DNA from 4 places in the Streptomyces sp. NPDC049627 genome. Region 1 is predicted to be linked to each of the others. Evidence: riboswitches for the same ligand, from Rfam matches in the RefSeq annotation. Region 1 holds a riboswitch; each other region holds the start of a gene.
What was found. A riboswitch is a leader RNA that binds a small molecule or an ion and turns the genes downstream of it on or off. The one in region 1 is predicted to bind cyclic di-AMP.
Positions count from the first base shown of each region.

Region 2: linked by a shared signal. The riboswitch ahead of ACIBU0_RS14005 (M23 family metallopeptidase) and the one ahead of ACIBU0_RS40490 (transglycosylase family protein) in region 1 are both predicted to bind cyclic di-AMP.
Region 3: linked by a shared signal. The riboswitch ahead of ACIBU0_RS03850 (peptidoglycan DD-metalloendopeptidase family protein) and the one ahead of ACIBU0_RS40490 (transglycosylase family protein) in region 1 are both predicted to bind cyclic di-AMP.
Region 4: linked by a shared signal. The riboswitch ahead of ACIBU0_RS05025 (M23 family metallopeptidase) and the one ahead of ACIBU0_RS40490 (transglycosylase family protein) in region 1 are both predicted to bind cyclic di-AMP.

Region 1 is NZ_JBITLW010000020.1:87,205-92,912, forward strand. Features, by position in the region: gene ACIBU0_RS40470 (exopolyphosphatase) at 1-225, opposite strand, end outside; gene ACIBU0_RS40475 (DUF501 domain-containing protein) at 358-876, opposite strand; gene ACIBU0_RS40480 (septum formation initiator family protein) at 912-1,388, opposite strand; gene eno (phosphopyruvate hydratase) at 1,502-2,788, opposite strand; gene ACIBU0_RS40490 (transglycosylase family protein) at 3,031-3,720, opposite strand; cyclic di-AMP (ydaO/yuaA leader) riboswitch at 3,725-3,924, opposite strand; gene ACIBU0_RS40495 (transglycosylase family protein) at 4,141-5,199, opposite strand; gene ACIBU0_RS40500 (cytochrome P450) at 5,473-5,708, opposite strand, start outside.
Region 2 is NZ_JBITLW010000004.1:497,831-503,538, forward strand. Features, by position in the region: gene ACIBU0_RS13995 (HPr family phosphocarrier protein) at 1-24, shown strand, start outside; gene ACIBU0_RS14000 (GntR family transcriptional regulator) at 193-888, opposite strand; gene ACIBU0_RS14005 (M23 family metallopeptidase) at 1,111-1,908, opposite strand; cyclic di-AMP (ydaO/yuaA leader) riboswitch at 1,921-2,086, opposite strand; gene ACIBU0_RS14010 (M16 family metallopeptidase) at 2,298-3,686, opposite strand; gene ACIBU0_RS14015 (M16 family metallopeptidase) at 3,683-5,059, opposite strand; gene ACIBU0_RS14020 (DNA topoisomerase (ATP-hydrolyzing) subunit A) at 5,506-5,708, shown strand, end outside.
Region 3 is NZ_JBITLW010000001.1:872,172-877,879, forward strand. Features, by position in the region: gene ACIBU0_RS03840 (TetR/AcrR family transcriptional regulator) at 1-74, shown strand, start outside; gene ACIBU0_RS03845 (SGNH/GDSL hydrolase family protein) at 203-1,021, opposite strand; gene ACIBU0_RS03850 (peptidoglycan DD-metalloendopeptidase family protein) at 1,256-2,224, opposite strand; cyclic di-AMP (ydaO/yuaA leader) riboswitch at 2,229-2,386, opposite strand; gene ACIBU0_RS03855 (alpha-galactosidase) at 2,694-4,781, opposite strand; gene ACIBU0_RS03860 (tyrosine-protein phosphatase) at 4,962-5,708, shown strand, end outside.
Region 4 is NZ_JBITLW010000002.1:18,583-24,290, forward strand. Features, by position in the region: gene lhgO (L-2-hydroxyglutarate oxidase) at 126-1,334, shown strand; tRNA gene ACIBU0_RS05020 (tRNA-Met) at 1,488-1,561, shown strand; cyclic di-AMP (ydaO/yuaA leader) riboswitch at 1,860-2,017, shown strand; gene ACIBU0_RS05025 (M23 family metallopeptidase) at 2,029-3,054, shown strand; gene ACIBU0_RS05030 (aldo/keto reductase) at 3,218-4,162, shown strand; gene ACIBU0_RS05035 (PrsW family intramembrane metalloprotease) at 4,175-5,548, opposite strand; gene trmB (tRNA (guanosine(46)-N7)-methyltransferase TrmB) at 5,641-5,708, opposite strand, start outside.

The DNA of each region.
Region 1 (5,708 bases):
CTCGGCGCCGTGCTCCTTGATGATCGCCGCGTACTCACGACAGGCGGCGAAGGTACGCTCCAGCGCCTCGGGAGCGAGCCGGCCGGTCCGGTCGACGCCCTGCCCGAGCCGCACGATGGTCATCCGGCGGTCCAGATCGACCAGTTCACCGCTCTCCGGGTGCACGTCGGCGACGAGGAGCCGGATGGAGTTGGTACCGCAGTCGATGGCGGCGACGCGGGTCATGGCGGGGCCCTTCTGTGGTCAGGTGAACTTCTCGGCACCGGTCAGCTGCATTCAGCCCGTCTGGTGTGTGAGGACGAGGCCCTTTCGGGGCCGACGGGGTCCAGGGGGCGGAGCCTCCTGGCGGGGGCGAGGTCACTCGCCAGGAACCACGCATGGCCCCTTGCTCCACCACTCCGGCAGCATCGCAATCGCCTCGTCCCCCAGCGGATTCACCCCCGGCCCCGCGGCCAGCGAGTGTGCGACCAGCACATGCAGGCACTTCACCCGGTCCGGCATCCCACCCGCGCTCGGAAACCCGGTCAGCTCCTCGATCTCGTCCCGGCGCCGAATGTAGTCCTCGTGGGCGGCACGGTAGGCGGCAGCAAGTTCCGGGTCCGTCTCCAGCCGGGCCGTCATCTCCTTCATCACCCCGTTCGCCTCCAGCGTCCCGATCGCGGAGTTCGCCTTCGGGCACGTCAGGTAGTACAGCGTCGGGAAGGGCGTGCCGTCGGGCAGCCGCGGTGCCGTCTCCACGACGTCCGGCTGACCGCACGGGCATCGGTGCGCGATGGCGCGCAGCCCGCGCGGCGGGCGTCCGAGCTGCTGCTTGAAGGCCTCGATGTCCGAGTCGGTCGGCTCTGTGCGCGGGGTGGCGGGCGGGGGCGTTTCCATGCCTGTACGAAAGTCTCTCTGAGGTGTCTGTCGGTTCACTGATCGGAGGCGTCGGCCTTGTCGACCCCGTCCCAGATGTTCGAGTACCAGGGCCGGTCGGCCGCGTCCACATCGGCCCGTGCCTGCTTGGCCGCGTCCGGGTCGACCATGATGTAACCGGTCTCCCCGGGCATCACATAGTGCAGCCGCTGCCGGATCTGCTGCTCGGCGTACGCGTCGTCCTGCCAGCGTGCCTTGAGGTCGCGCAGCTGCTCGACCCGCTGGGCGGCCTCTTCCTTCTGCCGCTGCAGATCGGCGATGTCGGCGCGCTGGGAGACGTACTGCCTTATCGGGTAGGCCAGCGCCACCACCATGGAGCAGACGACCAGCGCGAGCAGCGCGGCCCGTCCGGTGAGCCTGGAGCGCCGGGCCTGCCGCTTGGTCTGGGAGCGGTAGACCCGGGCAGCCGTCTGCTCGCCGAGCAACCGGATCCTGGTCGCGGTGGAGAACCGGTCCCGGTCCTTCACGGCCATCTTCCCCGCCTCCCGTTTCACACGCGTACGTCCCCGCACACGGTACGGGACCGAGTACGGGGACGTACGTATGCCTGGCTAAGCCTTAACCCTTTACGGCTGTGGCTCTACGGTCAGCCCTTGAAGCGCGGGAACGCGCTGCGCCCGGCGTACACCGCCGCGTCGTCGAGGATCTCCTCGATGCGCAGCAGCTGGTTGTACTTGGCGACGCGCTCGGAGCGGGCCGGGGCGCCGGTCTTGATCTGGCCGCAGTTGGTGGCGACGGCCAGGTCGGCGATGGTGACGTCCTCGGTCTCGCCGGAGCGGTGGGACATCATGCACTTGAAGCCGTTGCGCTGGGCGAGCTCGACGGCGTCCAGGGTCTCGGTGAGCGAACCGATCTGGTTCACCTTCACGAGCAGCGCGTTGGCGGCGCCGTCCTCGATGCCGCGGGCCAGGCGCTCGGGGTTGGTGACGAACAGGTCGTCGCCGACGAGCTGGACCTTGTCGCCGAGCTTGTCGGTGATGACCTTCCAGCCGGCCCAGTCGTCCTCGAACAGCGGGTCCTCGATGGAGACGAGCGGGTAGGCCGCGACGAGCTCCTCGTAGTACTCCGTCATCTCGGCGGCGGAGCGCTCCTTGCCCTCGAAGAGGTACTTGCCGTCCTTGTAGAACTCGGAGGCGGCGACGTCGAGCGCGAGGGCGATCTGCTCGCCGGGCGCGTAGCCGGCTTCCTTGATCGCCTCGAGGATGAGGTCGAGGGCCTCACGGTTGGAACCGAGGTTCGGGGCGAAGCCGCCCTCGTCACCGAGGCCGGTGGCCAGGCCCTTGCTCTTCAGGACCTTCTTCAGCGTGTGGTAGACCTCGGTGCCCCAGCGCAGGGCCTCGGAGAAGGACTCCGCGCCGATCGGGGCGATCATGAACTCCTGGATGTCCACGTTGGAGTCGGCGTGCGAGCCGCCGTTCAGGATGTTCATCATCGGCACCGGCAGCAGGTGCGCGTTCGGGCCGCCCAGGTAGCGGAAGAGGGGCAGGTCGCTGGCCTCGGAGGCGGCGTGGGCGACGGCGAGCGAGACGCCGAGGATGGCGTTGGCGCCGAGGGAGCCCTTGTTGTCGGTGGCGTCCAGGTCGAACATGGCCTGGTCGATCAGGCGCTGCTCGGTGGCGTCGTAGCCGACCAGCTCCGGGCCGATCTGCTCGATGACGGCGAGGACGGCCTTCTCGACGCCCTTGCCCAGGTAGCGGTTGGGGTCACCGTCGCGGAGCTCGATGGCCTCGAAGGCGCCCGTCGAGGCGCCGGACGGGACGGCGGCACGACCCGTGCTGCCGTCGTCGAGGCCGACCTCGACCTCGACCGTGGGATTGCCTCGGGAGTCCAGGATTTCCCGGGCTACGACGACGTCGATGGACGGCACGAGCATCTCCTTCTTGGGATGTGACGCGGGTACGCAGACCGTGGTGGGTACTGCGAGACGAGCCTAACCGGCTCACGCCGATCGGCCAGCGGTCGACCGGCCCGTGGACAGAACCGAGAGTAAATTGTTTCCGAACGGAACAAAAACCCCCGTGCGCAAAAGGACTCCGCCACAAAACCACCCCGCACAAAAGACCCCGCCCCGGTGCGTACGGGGGAACACGCACCGGAGCGGGGAGCTTGCGGGGACTACTTCAGGTGCAGCTGCTGACCCGGGTAGATCAGGTTCGCGTCCTCGACGATGTCCTTGTTCAGCTGGAAGAGCTTCTCCCAGCCGCCCTTGACGTCGTGCTTCTCGGCGATCGAGCTGAGGGTGTCACCCTTGACGACCTTGTACTCGCCGTCGCCCTTCTTGACCTTCTTGCCGGTCGGGGTGGTGACGGTCTTGGTGCTCTTCTTGGCGGCCGGGCGGTCGGTGGAGCGGGAGGCCGACTGCTGCTCGGTGGAGCGCGTGGTCGTCCCGGTGCTCTGCGAGGAGCCGCTCGCCGAGGAGCCGTTGTAGGCGGCGCCGGACAGGCCGGTGCCACAGTTCGGCCAGGCACCCTTGCCCTGGCTCGCGAGGACCTTCTCGGCTATCTGGATCTGCTGGGCCTTGGTGGCCTGGTCGGCGGTGGAGGCGTACGCCGTGCCGCCGTACGCGGCCCAGGTGGAGGCGGAGAACTGCAGGCCGCCGTAGTAGCCGTTGCCGGTGTTGATCGACCAGTTGCCGCCGGACTCGCACTGGGCGACGGCGTCCCACTCGGACGCGGTGGCGGCGGAGGCGCTGCCGGCCGCCATCAGCGGGGCGGCGACGGCGGCGGCACCGGTGACGCCGACGACGGCGATGGCGCGAGCGGCCTTGGACGGACGGCGGTGCTTGCCCTTGCTGGAAAACAGCATGGAGAGATCCCCTCACCGACGCCTGCGAGGTGAGCTGTCGGGTTCGGGCCGGTTGAGTTGCCCGGCCACGCACGGTCGCCTCTCGGCTCCCGTTGCGCGGCTTCACCCCTAGCCGAGTCCGGCCGTGCGACCCCGAAGGGCCTCAACTGCCGGACCCGGCGCCTACCTTGGGTCCCCCGCTCCTGCCTACGGCGCTTGACGCGACGACTGTTCCCGTGCGGCCGCTGGCAGGATTCGGCGTTGCGGCAGCCGGGGCTCGGATTGCCGAGCGATCACGACCGTAGACACCCGAATCCCGGATTTTCAAAGACGATCAGGGCTTCTGAGATCTATCTCTCACTACATTTAAAACGGACATTCAACGCGAACCGTGACGCGAACTCCCACTGTTTTTCGCCCTGTTCGACCCCTGTTCGCCCCTTATTCGGCGGGGACTTTCAGGGTCTGACCGGGGAAGATGTGGTTGGCGTCAGTGCCGATGGCGTTCTTGTTCGCGTCGTACAGCGCGGACCATCCGCCGTCGAGGTCAAGGGAGTCGGCGATGGACGCGAGAGTGTCGCCGGCGCGGACGGTGTACGAGGCGTGGCGGCCGGAGGGCTTGGCGGCCCTGTCGGCGACGTCACTCTCGTCGGCACTGTCACCGCGGTGACGCCCGGAGCCGGCCGTGGCGTCGGCCGCCGCGTCGGCCGTTCCCGCATAGATCGCCCCGGTGTCGGCGAGGCCCCAGGAGCCCACGTCCTGCCCGGAGTTGTCCCGGTCGCCGCTCCCGGGCGTCTCCGTGGCGGGGTCGCCGGACGACTTCGAAGCCTTTGCGGAGGGTGACGTATCAGACTTCGCGGAACCGTCCGCCGAAGAGGAAGAAGAGGGCGAAGAAGAGGAATCCTGGGACGATTCGGACGAACCGCCGGGAGAGCCGCTCGGCGAGCTCGAGGAGTCCGACGAGTCGCCGGACGAGCCCGAGGGCGACGAGGAACCGGACGAGCCGGAGGAATTGGATGAACCAGATGAGCCGGACGAGTTGGACGAATCCAGCAATCCGGAGGATCCGGACACCTCCGACGGCGAGTCCTCCGCGACGCCGGTGTCCAGGTCGACCGAACCGGACTCCTTGGTGAGCCCGTTGAGCACGGCGCAGGTACCCCAAGGGCTGGTGCCCCGGTCCTCGAGGATCTTCTGAGCGACGGCGATCTGCTGGGAGCGGCTCGCGAGGTCGGGGCTGGAGGCGTAGTCGAGACCGCCGTACTTCTCCCAGTCCCCCTGGGTCAGCTGCAGTCCGCCGTACTGCCCGTTCCCGGTGTCGGCGCTCCAGGAGCCACCGCTCTCGCACTCGGCCACCTTGTCCCACACGGTGCCCTCGGCGGCGCTCGCGCCCGTGGCGCCGAGCAGCGGGATGGCGATGGCGGAGCCGGTCACTCCGGCCGCGACGATGAGGGCCGGAGCCTGGCGGGGGCGACGGTGACGACCGTTCCCGGAGAGCATGCGGGGACCTTTCGCGAGACAACAGGGACCGGCGCGACGGGTGATGCCGGGTGATGCAGGGGCCGCGCTGATCCGTGAACGTATCGGCAGTCGATCACTTGTCACAAGTTAATGCCGCGTAGATCACGTGAAGATCACAGACTTGAGGGCTTCTCATCTCCTGGTGTGCGACAGGGCTGTGCGGGGTAGGTGGAGCGTTTCGCTCCGTTCAGTGACCGGGCGGCTGTGAAGTGCGACGGCGGCACTGCGCTCGCGAAGGCGACGGCACTGCGCTCACGAAACCGGCGTGAACCGGACGGGCAGCGTGCGCAGTCCGCGCATGATGAGGCCGCCTCGCCACCGCAACTCGGCCGGGTCCACCGCGAGTTCCAGATCCGGGAGACGGGTGAGCAGCGCGGCGAGGGCGGTCTGGCCCTCCAGCCGGGCGAGCGGGGCGCCGAGGCAGTAGTGGATGCCGTGGCCGTAGCCGAGGTGCTGGTTGTCGCGGCGGCCGAGGTCGAGGACGTCGG
Region 2 (5,708 bases), on a different contig from region 1:
GAGGAGCTGCCCGAGACGGTCTGAACGGACCGGTCGGATCTCCGCGGTTAGCGGTGAAGCCGCGTCTGCCTTTCCGGCGGACGCGGCTTCGCTGTTTTCGAGCAGCAGTCACATGAATTCACCGCAGACCCGAAAAAGGGCAGCGGAAATTCCCCGCCGCCGAATATCACCTCTTTGTATACGGCGCCCGTGTTAATGTCGCAGGCTCTGCATGTTTACGGGATGTTGCGAATTCCTCACACGCTCCGCGCGGTCACCGCCCGAGCCGAACCGCAGCCGGTGGGCGGAGATCGCGCGCTCGGTGTGCAGCGCCGTGATCGCCCGGGCGCGCTCGCCGTCGCCGCGCGCCACCGCGTCCACGATCGCGCCGTGCTCGGTCCAGTACTCCACGGGATCGGCCGGCGACTCCACGGCGTACATCCAGGCGATCTTGTGCCGCAGCTGGGTCAGCATCGAGGTCAGGGCGGGGCTGCCGGAGGCCTGGGCCAGCGTCTCGTGGAACCAGCCGCCCAGGGAGCGCAGGTCGTCGCTGTTCCCCCTCCTGGCCCGCTCCTGGCCCAGCCGTACGAGGCCGCGCAGCACCTTCAGATGGGCCTCGGTGCGCCGCTGGGCGGCCCGCGAGGCGCCGAGCGGCTCCAGGAGGCCGCGCATCTCCAGCAGGTCGGAGGCCTCCTGCTCGGTCGGTTCGGCGACGCACGCGCCCGCGTGCCGCCGGGTCACCACGAAGCCCTCCGCCTCCAGGGTGCGCAGGGCCTCCCGCACGGGGACGCGGGAGACGCCGTAGCGGCGTGCGAGGAGTTCCTCGGTGAGCCGGCTGCCGCGCTCGTAGACACCGGCGACGATGTCGTCCCGGATCGCCGTGCATACCGAGTGCGCCGGAATACGCATGACCGACCTCCGCTTTAATCCCCGTGAAACGTCGACGAATGACGTGTGATGAGTGACTCTATGGCAACCGGCCGGAATTTCCGACGGCGGGTCGGAATCCATGGATATTTTTTGGACAGCGGATCGTCTCAGAAACGCCGAAAGCCCCGGCTCGGGGAGGCGGGGCTTCGGGGTTGCGGGGCTTCGTGAGGCGGGGCCCCGGTGAGACGCGGGGTGAGGGTGTCAGACGTTCACGCCGTGCGAGCGGAGATAGGCGACGGGGTCGATGTCGGAGCCGTACTCCGGCGTCGTGCGGGCCTCGAAGTGCAGGTGCGGGCCGGTGACGTTGCCGGTGGCGCCGGACAGGCCGATCTGCTGGCCGGGCGTGACGGTCTGCCCGACCGAGACGCCTATGGACGACAGGTGGCCGTACTGGGTGTACGTGCCGTCGTGCATCTTGATCACGACGTTGTTGCCGTACGCCCCGCCCCAGCCGGCCTCGACGACGGTGCCGGCGCCGACCGCGTGGACGGAGGTGCCGCTGGCGGCGTGGAAGTCGACGCCGGTGTGGCTGCCGGAGGACCAGACGGCGCCGCCGGTCTTGTAGCCGGTGGAGATGTACGAGCCGGCGATCGGGGCGACGTAGGACAGCAGGCGCTTGCGCTCGGCCTCGCGGGCGGCGCGCTCCTTGGCCTCGCGCTCCTTCTTGGCCTTCTCGGCCGCCTTCTTGCGCGCGGCCTCCTGGGCGGCCTTCTTGAGGGCCGCGGCCTCCTTGGCCGCCTGCTCCTGTGCGGCGGCCTGGGCGTCGATCTGGTCGGCGATGGAGTTGTCGACGGTGATGACCGGGATGAGGCCGGTCTGCTCCGCGGCCGGTTCCGCGGCGAGCGCCGGGGCGGCCAGGGTGCCTATGACTCCGGTGGCCGTGAGAGCGGCGACGCCGGCCGCGCGGGCCGTGGTGCGCTCGAACCGGCCGGGCCGGCGGTGCTTCCCGGTGGGACGCTTCTTCTCGGTGAGCTTCCCGGTGGCGCAGGTGAACGCCATGAAGTGGCTGGTCCTTTCCTTCCCTCTCGCCTACCGGGTTAGCTGACGGGTTCGGAGCAGGAAGGTCTCCTACGGACCCCCTCGCGGCTCGCGCGGGCGTCCGATTCACCCCAGGGACTACGGGTGGGTCCCCGGCTCCCCTGGCTCGCGCCGTACGGGGACTCGGCGATGGCTGTCCGGTGCCGCGGGCGCGGCGCACTGCCTGACGGACAGCCCGGAAGACGCTAAGCGGGGCATCTTTCAATCCCCAAACGGATCAGGGCTTTTGTAGCGCATCCCACAGGCAATACAGGCAACCTCTCCCTCAATTCGGGCATAAAGGGGCCCTGGTGACTCTTCCGTCACCAGGGCCCCTGCGTGCGCGTGCCGCTGCGCGGCGCTCGCTTCCTCTACTCGGCTGCCACGACGGTGACTTCGCCGATGCCGAGCGCCTCGACGGGCTCCCGGATCTCGGCCGCGTCACCGACGAGGATCGTCACCAGACGGTCCACCGGGAAGGCGCTCACGGCCGCGGCGGTGGCCTCGACGGTGCCGGTCGCGGCGAGCTGCTGGTACAGCGTCGCCTGGTAGTCGTCGGGCAGGTGCTGCTCGACCTGGTCGGCCAGCGTGTTCGCCACGGAGGCGGCGGTCTCGTACTTCAGCGGTGCCACCCCGACGAGGTTCTGCACGGCGAAGTCCCGCTCGGCGTCGGTGAGCCCGTCGGCGGCGACGCCGCGCAGCACCGTCCACAGGTCCTGCAGTGCGGGACCGGTGTTCGGGGTGTCGACGGAGCCGCTGATGGCGAGCATGGCGGCGCCCGTGCCGTCCGGGGCCGAGCGCAGGACCTGTCCGAATGCGCGCACCCCGTAGGTGTAGCCCTTCTCCTCACGCAGGACCTTGTCCAGACGGGAGGTGAGGGTGCCGCCGAGGCAGTACGTGCCGAGCACCTGCGCGGGCCAGACGCGGTCGTGCCGGTCGGGGCCGACGCGGCCGATCAGCAGCTGCGTCTGGACGGCGCCGGGACGGTCCACGATGACGACGCGGCCGGTGTCGTCGGCGGTCACCGGCGGCACGGGCCGCGGCTCGGCCGCGGAGCCGGTCCAGGCGCCGAGGGTGTCGCCGAGCAGGGCGTCGAGGTCCACGCCGGTGAGGTCGCCGACGACCACGACGGTGGAGGTGGCGGGGCGGACGTGCCGCTCGTAGAAGGCGCGTACGCCCGCGGAGTCGATGTTGCCGACGGTGTCCTCGGTGCCCTGGCGCGGCCGGGACATGCGCGAGGTCGCCGGGAACAGCTCCTTGGAGAGCTCCTTGGCGGCGCGGCGCGAGGGGTTGGCCAGCTCGTGCGGGATCTCGTCGAGCCGGTTGCGCACCAGGCGCTCGACCTCGGCGTCCTCGAACGCGGGCGCCCTGAGGGCGTCGGCGAGCAGGCCGAGTGCCTTGGGCAGGCGGGAGACGGGCACTTCGAGGCTGACGCGGACGCCGGGGTGGTCGGCGTAGGCGTCGAGGGTGGCGCCGCAGCGCTCCAGCTCGGCGGCGAACTCCTCGGCGGTGTGCTTGTCGGTGCCCTCGGACAGGGCGCGCGCCATGATCGTGGCGATGCCGTCGAGGCCCTTCGGCTCGGCGTCCAGGGGCGTGTCCAGGAGCACCTCGACGGCGATGACCTGCTGGCCGGGGCGGTGGCAGCGCAGGACCGTCAGGCCGTTGTCCAGCTTGCCGCGCTCGGGCGCCGGGAACGCCCAGGGCCGGGCCTCGCCGGCCTGGGGCTGCGGGTGGAACTCCATGCTGGCGAGCTCGGTCACTGCGCCGACTCCTCGTTCTCGTCGGTGGTCCCGGCGGGCGTGGCCCCGTCGGCGGCTTGAAGGTCCTCGGCCTCGCCGGCGACCGGCTCGTACACGAGCACCGCGCGGTTGTCGGGGCGCAGGCGGGCCTCGGCGACGGCCTTGACCTCCTCGGCGGTGACCTCGAGGACGCGCTGGACGGCCGTGAACGCGAGCTGCGGGTCGCCGAACAGGACGGCGTACCGGCACAGTTCGTCGGCGCGGCCCGCGACCGTGCCGAGCCGGTCCAGCCACTCGCGCTCCAGCTGGGCCTGGGCGCGCTCCATCTCCTCGGCGGTCGGGCCCTCCGCGGCGAAGCGGGCGAGCTCCTCGTCGACGGCGGCCTCGATGACGGGGACCTCGACATCGCCGGAGGTCTTCACGTCCAGCCAGCCCAGGGACGGCGCCCCGGCCAGGCGCAGCAGGCCGAAGCCGGCCGCCACGGCCGTACGGTCACGGCGGACCAGCCGGTTGTAGAGCCGGGAGGACTCGCCGCCGCCGAGGACGGTCAGCGCCAGGTCGGCGGCGTCGCACTCGCGCGTGCCGTCCGTCGGGAGCCGGTAGGCGGCCATCATCGCGCGCGCCGGGACGTTCTCCTCGACGACCTCGCGCAGCTGCTCGCCGATGATGTCGGGCAGCGAGCCGTCGCGCGGCTCGGGCTTGCCGTCGTGGGCCGGGATGGAGCCGAAGTACTTCTCGACCCAGGCGAGCGTCTGCTCCGGGTCGATGTCGCCGACGATCGACAGGACGGCGTTGTTGGGCGCGTAGTAGGTGCGGAAGAACGCGCGGGCGTCCTCCAGGCTGGCCGCGTCCAGGTCGGCCATCGAGCCGATCGGGGTGTGGTGGTACGGGTGCCCGTCCGGGTACGACAGGGCGGTCAGCTTCTCGAACGCGGTGCCATAGGGGACGTTGTCGTAGCGCTGGCGGCGCTCGTTCTTGACGACGTCGCGCTGGTTGTCCAGGTTCTCCTGGTCGAGCGCCGTCAGGAGGCTGCCCATGCGGTCGGCCTCCAGCCACAGCGCGAGCTCCAGCTGGTGGGCGGGCATGGTCTCGAAGTAGTTGGTGCGCTCGAAGCTGGTCGTGCCGTTCGGCGAGCCGCCCGCGCCCTGGACGAGCTCGAAGTGACCCGTGCCCTTCACGCTTCCCGAGCCCTGGAACATCAGGTGCTCGAAGAGGTGGGCGAGTCCGGTACGGCCCTTGACCTCGTGGCGGGAGCCGACGTCGTACCAGAGGCAGACCGCCGCGACCGGCGTGAGGTGGTCCTCGGAGAGCACTACCCGCAGGCCGTTGGCCAGGCGGTGCTCCGTCGCGGTGAGGCCGCCGGATTGTGCCTCCGGTGTGGCCGTGTGACCCATGGGCAAGGTGTCCTTCCGGTCGCATGCACTGCGTTGTGCCGAGCAGTTCGGCTTGAGTTCCTGCCACTGTATGCAGCGTCCGAAGGGTCGGCGAAGTTCCCGGTCGGAACGTCGTGCCCGCACCTGCCCTGCCGACGCCCCCGCACCGGTTCCGGCCCATCACTCCGGGGAGTGAACGCCCGGGCGGCATGGGCTTGCCGTCGCGGCTCCCGGTGCCGCCGGATCAGTCGGCCACCGCAGGCTCGCGCGGCCCGGCAGGGTGCGGCCGCCGATGAACTTCCCGCCCCGCGTGCGGGGAAAGGCGGACGTCGGCGACACTTCTCGGACCCCTGGCGAGAGCCCGACAACGGGTCCTGGTCGGAGGTTGTCAGTGCCGCAGTCCACAATGGTCCGCGTCAGACCCGTCAAACGCTCGCGCGACCAGCAGACAGAAGGAGCCGGCAGCGATGGCCCGCCGCAGCACGAAGACCCCGCCGCCCGACGACTCGTACGAGGAGAAGATCCTCGACATCGACGTCGTCGACGAGATGCAGGGCTCCTTCCTTGAGTACGCCTACTCGGTCATCTACTCCCGCGCCCTGCCGGACGCCCGCGACGGCCTCAAGCCGGTGCACCGTCGCATCGTCTACCAGATGAACGAGATGGGCCT
Region 3 (5,708 bases), on a different contig from region 1:
AGGAGTGGGTGGACGAGGCGCTCGCCCGCGAACTGGGGCTGGAACGGGAAGCGTTGACCGCCTCGGGGCGGTGAAGTCGCCGATCGCCGGGCACCCGGTTCACCACGACCACGACAACCTCGTCCGGTTCACCACGGCCACGACAGCCGTGGGGGCCGCGCCCCCTCGAACAGGACACGGCCCACACCGCCGAAACTCCGGCTCAAGCCACCGATTCGATCCGCATCTTGATGTCGTCCGGCGACAGCGCGCCCTTGGCCGTCACATGGTCGCCCGACGACTCCCCCCGCAGACGCCGCCCGATCCACGGCACCAGGTACTCGCGTGCCCAGTGGACGTCGTCCCGGCGGATCTCGAGGGTGCCGCGGGGCGGGAGCGGCGGCCAGGGCTGGTCGGGGTCGGCCGGGACCTCCAGGCCGAGCACCTGGCCTGCGCGCAGCGCCACGCGCGTGTGCCCCTCGGGAGACAGATGGAGCCGGTCGTCGTCCCAGGCCCGGCGGTCCTGGACGGTCTTCAGGGACCACAGGTCCAGCACCGGGCAGTCGTACCGGTCGGCAATGGCCCGCACATGACCGTTGTACGTGGCGATCTTGCCGCGCAGATGCTTCAGCACGGGCACGCCACGGGTGTCGAAGCCGGTCGTCACCATGACGGTGCCGACGGCGGAGGTGAGCCGGACGATCGCCCTCTCGAAGCGCTCGGCCACCTCGTCGGGATCGGTTCCGGGTCGGATGATGTCGTTGCCGCCCGCACAGAACGAGACCAGGTCCGGGGCCAGTTCGACGGCCTTCGGGAGCTGGTCCTCGACGATCTGGTCGAGCAGTTTGCCGCGCACGGCGAGATTGGTGTACTTGAAGTCGCCCTCGGGCCGCCGGTCCGCGAGGAGTACCGCGAACCGGTCGGCCCAGCCGACGAACGCCCCGTCGGGGCCGGGGTCGCCGACGCCCTCGGTGAAGCTGTCCCCCACCGCGACGTACGACCCGATCTCTGCTCTGCTGTCACTCTTCGAATCGCCTGCCACACCGGCATGATCCACCTTCGAATGTGACCTACGCGACCGTAAGGAGGGGTTGACGCGCGGTGAGATAAGCCACTCCTAAAGTGTTGACCAAGCCTGGAATAAGCCTCCGATCAGGGGCGTTGTGGGCTCAACCGCCACACCGAAGGCGACAGACCGAAGGCGACACGCCGAAGGCCGGACCCGGGGATCGGGGTCCGGCCTTCGGTGGCGTGTCAGGAGAGGTGTCGGCGGGGGTCAGCCGATCCCGACGCCCTTGGAGCGGAGGTAGGCGACCGGGTCCACGTCCGAGCCGTAGTCCGGCGTGGTGCGGATCTCGAAGTGCAGGTGCGGGCCGGTCACATTGCCCGTGGCGCCGGAGAGGCCTATCTGCTGCCCCGCGGTCACGCTCTGGCCGGCCGAGACGGAGAGCGAGGACAGGTGGCCGTACTGGGCGTAGTAGCCGTCGGCGAGCCGGATGACGACCTGGTTGCCGTACGCGCCGCCCCAGCCGGCGGAGACGACGGTGCCCGCACCGACGGCCTTCAGCGGGGTGCCGGTGGCGGCGAAGAAGTCGACGCCGGTGTGGTAGCCGCTCGACCACATGCTGCCCGGCACCTTGTACGCGGTGGCGACGGAGGCCGCGGAGACGGGCGCGGTGAAGCCGCCGACGGCAGTGGCGGTGTCGGCGCTCCCGGCGGCCTTGTTCGCCGTCGGGGCGGAGGACTTCGCGGCGGACGGGTCCGACGACGACTTCGAGGTCGACTTCGGGGACGAGGAAGACGAAGAGTGGGACGACTGGGACGACTTGGGGGCGCTCGTCGTGGCCTTCTTGCCGCCGATCGCGAGCTTCAGACCGGGGTGGATCAGCGACGGGTTCTCGCCGACGGCCTCGCGGTTGTCGGCGTAGAGCCGGTGCCAGCCGCCGCTGACATCCTGCTCCTCGGCGATCTTCGAAAGGTAGTCGCCGACCTTCACCGAATAGGTCCGCACGCCCGCCTTCCGCGCGGCATCCTTCTTGTCGGCGGCCTTCTTTTCGGCAAGCTTCTTCTCTGCGACCGGAAGGGACTGAACGGCCTTTTCCGAAGTGGACTGCGCGGGAGCGGCGTGGGCGCCGGTGGCCCCGAAGAGCGGGAGGGCGAGAGCGGCGCCGCCGGTTCCGGCGACGGCGATGGAGCGGGTGAGGCGCGGGGACTTCGGGCGGCGGTGCTTACCCTTCGCGGGCATGGCGAATTCCTCTCCGGCGCCTGCGAGGTGAGCTGTCGGGTGCGGGCTGGAGATGCCCGGCCGCGCCGAACGCGGCTTTACCCCTAGCCTGTTCCGGAGACCGGAACAGGCGGTTCTACCTGTGGGTCCCCCGCTCCTGCCATGGTCGGGTGAGTCGGTGCGGGCTCCGGTCGGCGGCAGGATTCGGCGTCCGTCCGGATTGGTGGCGAACGTAAGCGAGGAAGACGCACAGGAACAAGTGAGAGGTTCCGCCCGAATGCGTTCCTGTTGATCCCTTGCGGGAATTACCGGTCACCCTGAGTGAATTATGGACGCGTCGCCCGACACAAAGCCCCTTGAAAATCACGCGAATTACGTGAACATGACGGGCGACGCTCGGTCACGAATATGACGCTCCTCACGTGACACCGCTCCAGCTCCCCTTGGGTCAGAGCGAGTTGGAATGAAGGCGTCAATTCGGACAGAACCGCTAGATGCGGCGCAGTCGGATAACCGTCGCATCAAGGTCACCGCGCAATCCGGTGCGCAGTCCGTGATGCACCAATACGGCACCTCGGTGAACTTCGCCCGTTTCGCGGCATTCGTACGACGCTGTCGGGTCGAGCCCGCGCAGTCGCAGCGCCGGGACGGCCTCGCCGTGGCTCTGCGCCTGGAGCCAGGCGAGGACGACGGCCTCGTCGCCGTGCACGTACTGCACCGCGCTCAGTCCGCCCCGCGGAGGCCGCAGCCGGTACAGGTCCCCGCGCTGCACGAGGGGCCGGATCTCCTTGTAGAGCTCCACCCACTCCCGCGCCTCGGCGAGCTCCGCCTCCGTCCACTGCGCGAGGTCGCCGCCGACGCCGAGCACGCCCGCCATCGCACTCACGAACCGGAACCGCAGCGAGCTGATCCGGCCGTTGAGCTGGGTGTTCGGACTGTCGGTGACCCACGCGGCCATGACCCGCGCCGGATGGATCTGGCTGAAGCCGTGCTGGATCGCGAGCCGGTCGAGCGGGTCGGTGTTGTCGGACGTCCACACCTGGTCGGTACGGCTCAGCACGCCCAGGTCGATCCGGCCGCCACCTCCCGAGCAGGACTCGAAGGCGACGCCCGGGTGAGCGGCGCGCAGCCGGTCCAGGAGGGCGTAGAAGGCGCGCACGTGGTCCACCCAGAGCCGCTGCGGGTACGGCTCGCCGGGCCAGCCCGCGTCGGTGAAGCAGCGGTTGAAGTCCCACTTCACGTAGTCGATCGGGGCACTGGAGAGGAGCCCGTCCAGCTGGTTCCAGAGGTACTCCTGGACGTCTTCGCGCGCGAGGTTCAGTACGAGCTGATTGCGGAACTCCGTCCGCTTTCGTCCGGTCTGGTGCTGCACCCAGTCCGGGTGGGCCCGGTACAGCTCGCTGTCCGGATTGACCATTTCCGGCTCGACCCAGATGCCGAACTGCATGCCGAGCGCGTGCACGTAGTCGGCGAGCGGCTTGAGGCCGTTCGGGAAGCGGTCGGGGTTGGGCGTCCAGTCGCCGAGCCCGGCGCGGTCGCTGGTGCGCGCCCCGAACCAGCCGTCGTCGACGACGAACAGTTCGACACCGATGGCCGCCGCGCGCCGCGCGAGGGTGCCCTGCTGCTCCTCGGAGATGTCGAACTCGGTCGCCTCCCAGCAGTTGAACAGCACCGGCCGGTCCCGGTCGGCGTCAGGGATCACGTACGCGCGCTGATACGCGTGCCAGGCCCGGCTCGCGCCCCCGAAGCCGCCGTCGCTCCACAGCCCCGCGAAGACCGGCGTCACGAACGACTCCCCCGCCGCCAGCCGCAGCAGCCCCGAGTCGTCGTATCCGACCCCGCCGGTGATCTGCACGCGCGCGTCCGGCAGCTGGGCCACCGCGATCCGCCAGGACCCCGACCAGGCGAGGGCGCAGCCGTACACCTCGCCGCGCTCCTCGGTGGCGTCGGTGTCGAGCGCGACCCAGGGCAGGAGCGGATGCCCGGTGTGGCCGCGGCGGCTGCCGATGACCTTCTCACCGTAGGTGAGGGACGACTGCGTCAGCCGGGACTCCGCGGCCCAGCGTCCGTGCAGCTGCGACAGCCGCCAGTCCTCGCGGTCCGGCAGGGTCCAGGTGGCGGAGTCGGCGCGCAGCAGCTCCAGGTCGGGCCCCTGGTTGGCCAGGGTCACCCAGCGCTCCACGACGTCGTCGCGCATCCGGTAGTGCAGCGTGATGCCCAGCCCGCCGTCCCGGAACCGCAGCCGCAGCTCCTCGCCTTCGGCACCCTCCGTGCCCCCGGTTTCGTACGCCTCGAAGGTCCACTCGGTGCCGCGCCGCTCGTCGGTGCGCACGGACAGGGCCGGGCGTACGAAGCGGGGGCCGCCCTCGACCGGGTACTCCTCGCGTCCGTCGAGAGTGGACTCGAAGGGCCAGTAGTCCGGGAGGGGGCGCACGGCCAGCTCCTCGGCGTCGGCGAGCGCGATGCGCGGGCCCCAGTGGAGGTGCAGCAGTTCGTCGCCGTCGGTCAGATGGAGTGCGTAACTGCTGGTCGGCCCGGAAAGAACCCAGGTACGCCCGTGGTCGGAGATCTCCAGCATCAAGCCCTCACATATTCGAACAGGTCCCATCAAGCGGCAACATCATCACGGGCTGCGAGCCTCCGGTGCAACGCCTGTGGACAACTCATTGCCCCAGGAATCCATGTCGTATGGTCGAGAGCGCACCCCGTCGGCCACACCGCCGAGCCGCGCCGACGGGGACGACTGGGAGGAGCCCCCGTGACGCAGCAGATCCCGTCGACCGAGCCCGAGCTGGCCGGAGTCCGCAACTTCCGGGACGTGGGCGGCCTTCCGACCGTGGACGGACGGCGGGTGCGGTACGGGGTGCTGTTCCGCAGCGGGCACCTCGCGCACGCGACCGACGAGGACGCCGCCTTCCTCGGCTCCCTGGGCCTGCACACGATCTTCGACTTCCGCAACGCGGCCGACCAAAAGCTCGAGGGCCCGGACGTCGAGCTGCCGGGTGTGCGCAATGTGAACCTGCCGCTGAGCGACCCGGCGGACGGCGCCGAGTTCTGGAAGATGGTCCGCGACGGCGACATCGACCAGTTGCGGGGGATCCTCGCGGACGGCAAGGCCGCGAACCGGATGATCGACTCGTACCGCAGGATGGTCAAGGAGCGCACCGCCGAGCACTCCCAGGTGCTGCACGCGCTCGTGGAGGACAGTGTCCCCGCCCTCATGCACTGCGCGGCGGGCAAGGACCGCGCCGGCCTGTCCATCGCCGTGACGCTGCTCGCGCTCGGCGTCGAGCGCGAGGCGATCGTCGCCGACTATCTGGAGTCCAACGCCAAGCACCGCCGCTACAAGGTGCACCGCAGCAGCAGTGACGCCTCGGCCTACTCCCCCGAGGTCATGGAGCTGCTCAGCCCTCTGTTCGACGCGCGCGCCGAGTACCTGACGGCGGCCTTCGAGACGATCGAGGAGGCGTGGGGCGGTGTCGACTCCTACCTGGAGCAGGCGCTG
Region 4 (5,708 bases), on a different contig from region 1:
GCAGCCTGTGGCTTGTCGCGCAGTTCCTCGCGCCCCTTCAAGGCGTGGCAGTCCCCCTGGTTTGAACGCGTTGTCAGTGGCGCAGTGCACTATCGAAGCCGGAGGTGGTGCAGGTGGCAGGGCAGGTGCGGTCTGTCGGCTACGACTGTGATGTGCTCGTGATCGGCGGGGGGATCGTCGGGCTGTCCACGGCGTATGCGATCACGCGTGCCACGCCGGGGACGCGGGTGACCGTGCTGGAGAAGGAGCCGGGGCCCGCCCGGCACCAGACGGGGCGCAACAGCGGAGTCATCCACAGCGGGATCTATTACCGGCCGGGGTCGCTGAAGGCACGGTACGCGGTGCGGGGCGCCGCCGAGATGGTCAAGTTCTGCGCGGAGTACGGCGTCGCGCACGCCGTCACCGGCAAGCTGATCGTCGCGACGGAGCGCGATGAGCTGCCACGGCTGCACGCGCTGGTGCAGCGCGGCCGGGAGAACGGGATTCCGGTACGGGAGCTGGGCGCCACGCAGATCGCGGAGTACGAGCCCGAGGTGCGGGGTCTCGCGGCCATACACGTCGGGACGACGGGCGTGTGCGACTTCGTCGGCGTCGCCCGGCAGCTGGCCGAGGCGTCGGGGGCGGAGATCCGGTACGGCGCGGAGGTCGAGCGGATCGACCGGCGGGCGGAGCTGGGGGTCGCCGTACGGACCACGCGCGGGGACGTGGTGCGGGGGCGGGTGCTGGTGAACTGCGCCGGGCTGTACTGCGACGAGGTGGCCCGGTTGACGGGGGACGAGCCAGGCGTGCGGATCGTGCCGTTCCGGGGCGAGTACTACTCGCTGGCGCGGCCCGGGCTGGTGCGGGGGCTGGTGTATCCGGTGCCGGATCCGGCGTTCCCGTTCCTCGGGGTGCATCTCACGCGCGGGATCGACGGGGATGTGCACATCGGACCCAACGCGGTGCCTGCGCTGGCCCGGGAGGGGTACCGGTGGGGTGTCGTACGGCCGCGGGAGGTCGGCACGACCGTGGCCTGGCCCGGGGTGTGGCGGATGGCGGCGCAGCACTGGCGGTACGGGGCCGGGGAGCTGCGGCGGTCGGTGTCCAAGGGGGCCTTCACGGAGGCGGTGCGGAGGTTGTTGCCCGCGGTGACGTCCGATGATCTGGTGCCTGCGGCGGCGGGGGTGCGGGCGCAGGCGGTGTTGCGGGACGGGTCGCTGGTGGACGACTTCCTGATCAGGGAGGGGGCGCGGGCGGTGCATGTGCTGAATGCGCCGAGTCCGGCGGCCACGGCTTCTCTGCCGATCGGGCGGGAGGTGGCTCGGCGGGCGCTGGCGGTGCTGGAGGCGGCTTGAGCGGGGTGCTCCGAGGGTGCCGGGAAACGCCGGACGGGCTGGGATGCCCGGGCCGGCGTCGAGGAGTGGAGTGCCCTGCAGTGCTGGTCAGAGGCCGGCCGGAGAAAGCCGTGTGCTTCTGGTCCTGCGGATGGCGTACTATGGAGTCACCGACGCGGGGTGGAGCAGCTCGGTAGCTCGCTGGGCTCATAACCCAGAGGTCGCAGGTTCAAATCCTGTCCCCGCTACTGAAGGCTCAGGGCCGGAACTGATCAGTTCAGTTCCGGCCCTGAGTGTTTTCCCCTCACCGCGGACCTTGTCACCAACGGTGATCGGGCGACCGCCCTCCGCATAACAACTGACATACCGTCAATACCTGTGCGCTCCCTGAGGCCCGGCCAACTCGCCCGATTTAGGCCGCTCATGACCCCTAAGTCCCGTCGAAAATAGTTAATGATCAAGCGGAACAGCTTGGAATCCGCACCTCGCGTCTATTAACGTTCGATAACGCAGCGCGGTCGTCCCAGCCGTCACAAGAGGCGGCTCCGTGCGCACGCGCCGAATCCCGCAAGGGAGCCGGGGAACCACCACCCTGGGGTGAATCGCGCGGATTCCGCCGTGAAGTCACGGACGGTATACGCGCGTAGGAGACCTTCCTGCTCCGAACCCGTCAGCTAACCCGGTAGGCGAGAAGGAAGGAAAGGAGTACGCCCACGTGGCGTCCAACAGGCCTGCTACGCAAGCCCCGTTCGTGCCGAGCCAGCGCAGCACCGACACCTTCGGCTACGACCGCTACCGCACCGACGAGGGCCCGTACGAGGAGTGGAACCCCACCGCGGAGTCCATTCGTCCGGTACGCGGCAGGCATCGCGTCGCCAAGCAGCGCGGCGGGGGACTCGCGCGCAGCTCCACGGTTCTCGGCGTCGGTGTCATAGCCGCCGTCGGCGCGGGCGGCATGGCCAGCGCGCAGAGCGGCAAGCCGCCGGTCGCCATCTCCATCCCCGACCTGCCCCTGATCTCCGACGACTCCTCCGCCCCCGAGGACACCGCGAGCGCGCTGAGCACCATGGGCGGCGAGGCGACCGAGGAGACCACCCAGGGCACGAGCGACGCCGGTGAGGCGCTGCGGGCCCGGATCATCGCCCAGGTCGAGCAGCAGCAGGACCAGATCGAGAACAAGGCCGCCGCCGAGGCGATCGCCGCCGCCGAGAAGGAGGCCTCCGCCGCGGCCGCCAAGGCGGAGAAGGAGGCGGAGGCCAAGGCCGCCGCCGCGAAGGCCGAGGCCGAGGAGGAGGCCCGCAAGAAGGCCGAGGCCGAGCGTCTCGCCGAGCTGGCCAAGCAGTACACGCTGCCGACCTCCTCGTACACCATCACCTCGACCTTCGGTCAGGCCGGCGCCTACTGGTCCTCCGGCTACCACACCGGCCTCGACTTCGCCGCCCCCACCGGCACGCTGATCAAGGCGATCCACTCCGGCACGGTCACCTTCGCCGGCTGGGACGGCTCGTACGGCTACAAGACGGAGATCACCCTCGACGACGGCACCGAGCTCTGGTTCGCGCACCAGTCGTCGATCAGCGTCAGCGTGGGCCAGAAGGTCAACACGGGCGACGTCATCGGCCGCGTCGGCGCCACCGGCAACGTGACCGGCGCCCACCTCCACCTCGAGGTGCACCCCGACGGGAACGCGAACGGCATCGACCCGATGGCGTGGCTGCAGAGCAAGGGCCTCACGCCCTGAGGTTCTCCCGCTTCTGACACCCCGGCCCTGATCCACCGGCGGTCCTGACGCCTACCCCCCACGTCAGGGCTGCCGGTTTCCGGATCGCCGGGGTCCGCTTGTTTACGGGAAATTTGCGGGCGTGCCGGAAGACCGGCCTCCGTCAAGGGCGTTGATGCCGAGCATGACTTCTCTTCGCAAGCTCGGCTCCTCCGACCTCGAGGTCTCCCCGCTCGCCCTCGGCGGCAACGTCTTCGGCTGGACCGCCGACGAGGCCCAGTCCTTCGCCGTCCTCGACGCCTACACGGCGGCGGGCGGCAACTTCATCGACACGGCCGACTCGTACTCGGCGTGGGCCGAGGGCAACGTGGGCGGCGAGTCCGAGACGATCATCGGCAAGTGGGTGCGGGCACGCGGCAACCGGGACGACGTCCTCATCGCCACGAAGGTCAGCCAGCACCCAGACTTCCAGGGCCTGACCGCGGCCAACATCAAGGCCGCCGCCGACGCCTCCCTGCGCCGCCTCGGCACCGACCGCATCGACCTCTACTACACCCACTTCGACAAGCCTGAAGTCCCGGTCGAGGAGATCATCGGCGCCCTGGACGAGCTGGTGAAGGCGGGCAAGGTACGGCACATCGCCGCCTCCAACATCTCCCCCGAGCGGCTGCGGGCGTCCCTGGACATCTCCGACCGTGAGGGCCTCGCCCGGTACGTGGCCCTGCAGCCCCACTACAACCTGGTCTCCCGCGACACCTACGAGGGCGAACTCCAGGACCTCGCCGAGCGGGAAGGCCTCGCGGCGGTCCCGTACTACGCCCTGGCGTCCGGCTTCCTCACGGGCAAGTACCGCGCCGGTACGACGGTGGGGAGCCCGCGCGCCCAGGGCGCCGGCAGGTACCTGGAGACGGAGCGGGGGCGCAACGTGCTCGCCGCCCTCGACGAGATCGCCCAGACCCACGAGGTGCCGGTGGCCACGGTGGCCCTGGCGTGGCTGGCGTCGCGGCCGACGGTCGCGGCCCCGATCGCCTCGGCCCGGACCGTCGAGCAGCTGCCCGCGCTGCTGGGCGTCGGAGAGCTGACGCTGACGGAGGGGGAGCTGGAGAGGCTGACAGCGGCTTCCGCCTGACGTCCTGCGAGGTCACGTCCGATACGGGTTGTACACGGGATACGGCGCCGTCGGCCCGTACAGGGGCCCCTGTCCGTGCATGGGCCCCTGTCCGTACATGGGCCCGTGCCCGTACATCGGCCCGTGCCCCGGCCCGTACGGCTGCCACTGAACCGGCGCCGGATATCCATACGCCGGCCAGGCCTGCGCGGCATTCAGCGCCGGGCGTGCGAACGCCCGGCGCCCCCACAGCTCGTGCAGCAACTCCCGTTCCCGTACGGCGAAGTCGGCGCCGGCCCGCCCACGGCGCCCCCGGTGCCGCAGGAACGCCAGCGACGTGGCGTACGCCTCGTACTGCGCCACCTCCCGGGCCGCCGCCCGCCCCCCGTGGCGCCGCGCGTACTGCCGGGCCACCCGCCGGGCCCGCATCGAGCCGAGCGCGAACGGTTCGCCCGGGGTCAGCCACCCGGCCGCGACGTAGGCGGGCAGTTCCTCGCGCACGGTCCTCAGCTCGCGCTGCCGGGTCCAGATCACCAGCCAGGTCAGCAGCCCGAACGCGGGCACCATGAAGGCCACGTACACGGCGAAGAAGCCGTACTCGCCGAGCGCCGACGAGCCGTTCCAGGTGGCGTGCATGCCCATGGCGAGCAGAAGCCCGGAGACCGGGAGGAGAACGCGGCGCAGATGCTGGCGCGGGCCCGACAGCGCGGCGATGCCGAAGCCGATGCCGGTGAGGACGGTGAAGAGGGGGTGCGCGAAGGGCGACATGATGACGCGGACGAAGAAGGTCGCCGCGGTGACGGAGGCGATGCCGCTGTCGCCGGAGAGCTGGTCGGTGCCGAAGGCGGTGCCGAGGTAGAGGATGTTCTCGGTGAAGGCGAAGCCGGTGGCGGTGACCCCGGCTATCACCACGCCGTCGACGATTCCGGTGAAGTCCTGTCTGCGGAAGAGAAAGACGAGCAGGACGGCGGCCGCCTTGGCCGTCTCCTCCACGATGGGCGCTATGACGGTCGCGCCGAGGGTGTCCGCGTGCGACGGATCGGCCGTCGCGGTCGCTATCCACCGGGTCGCGAAGCTGTTGGCGACGATCGCTATCAGCGCCGCCGCGCAGGCGCCCCAGGCGAAGGAGAAGAGCAGGTTGCGCCAGGGGCCCGGCTCGACCCGGTCCAGCCACCGGAAGGCGGCGACCAGCAACGGCACGGGCAGGACGGCGAGCCCGAGCCCGACCAGGAACCCTTCGGTGCCGGTCTGCTCACGCACCAGCGCGAGGATGACCAGCCCCGAGAGCGCGAGCAGGGTGCTGAGCGCGCCGTAACGCACCCACCGCTTCTGCCACCAGTGCGCGTGCCGCAGTGCGCCGCCGGCGGGACCGGTGGGGTGCGTCGGGTACGGGGGACAGGTGGCCACGGCATTGACCCTAACGAGACGGGGGCGCCGCCCGCAGCAGCGCGAGGGGTTCCGGCGCCCGTTGCTCTTGCAGGTGGTTCTTCCCGCTGTTCCTACCGCTGTACGCGGCGGAAGAGCAGGTCGTTCACGACATGACCCTTGTCCAGTCCCTGCCCCTCGA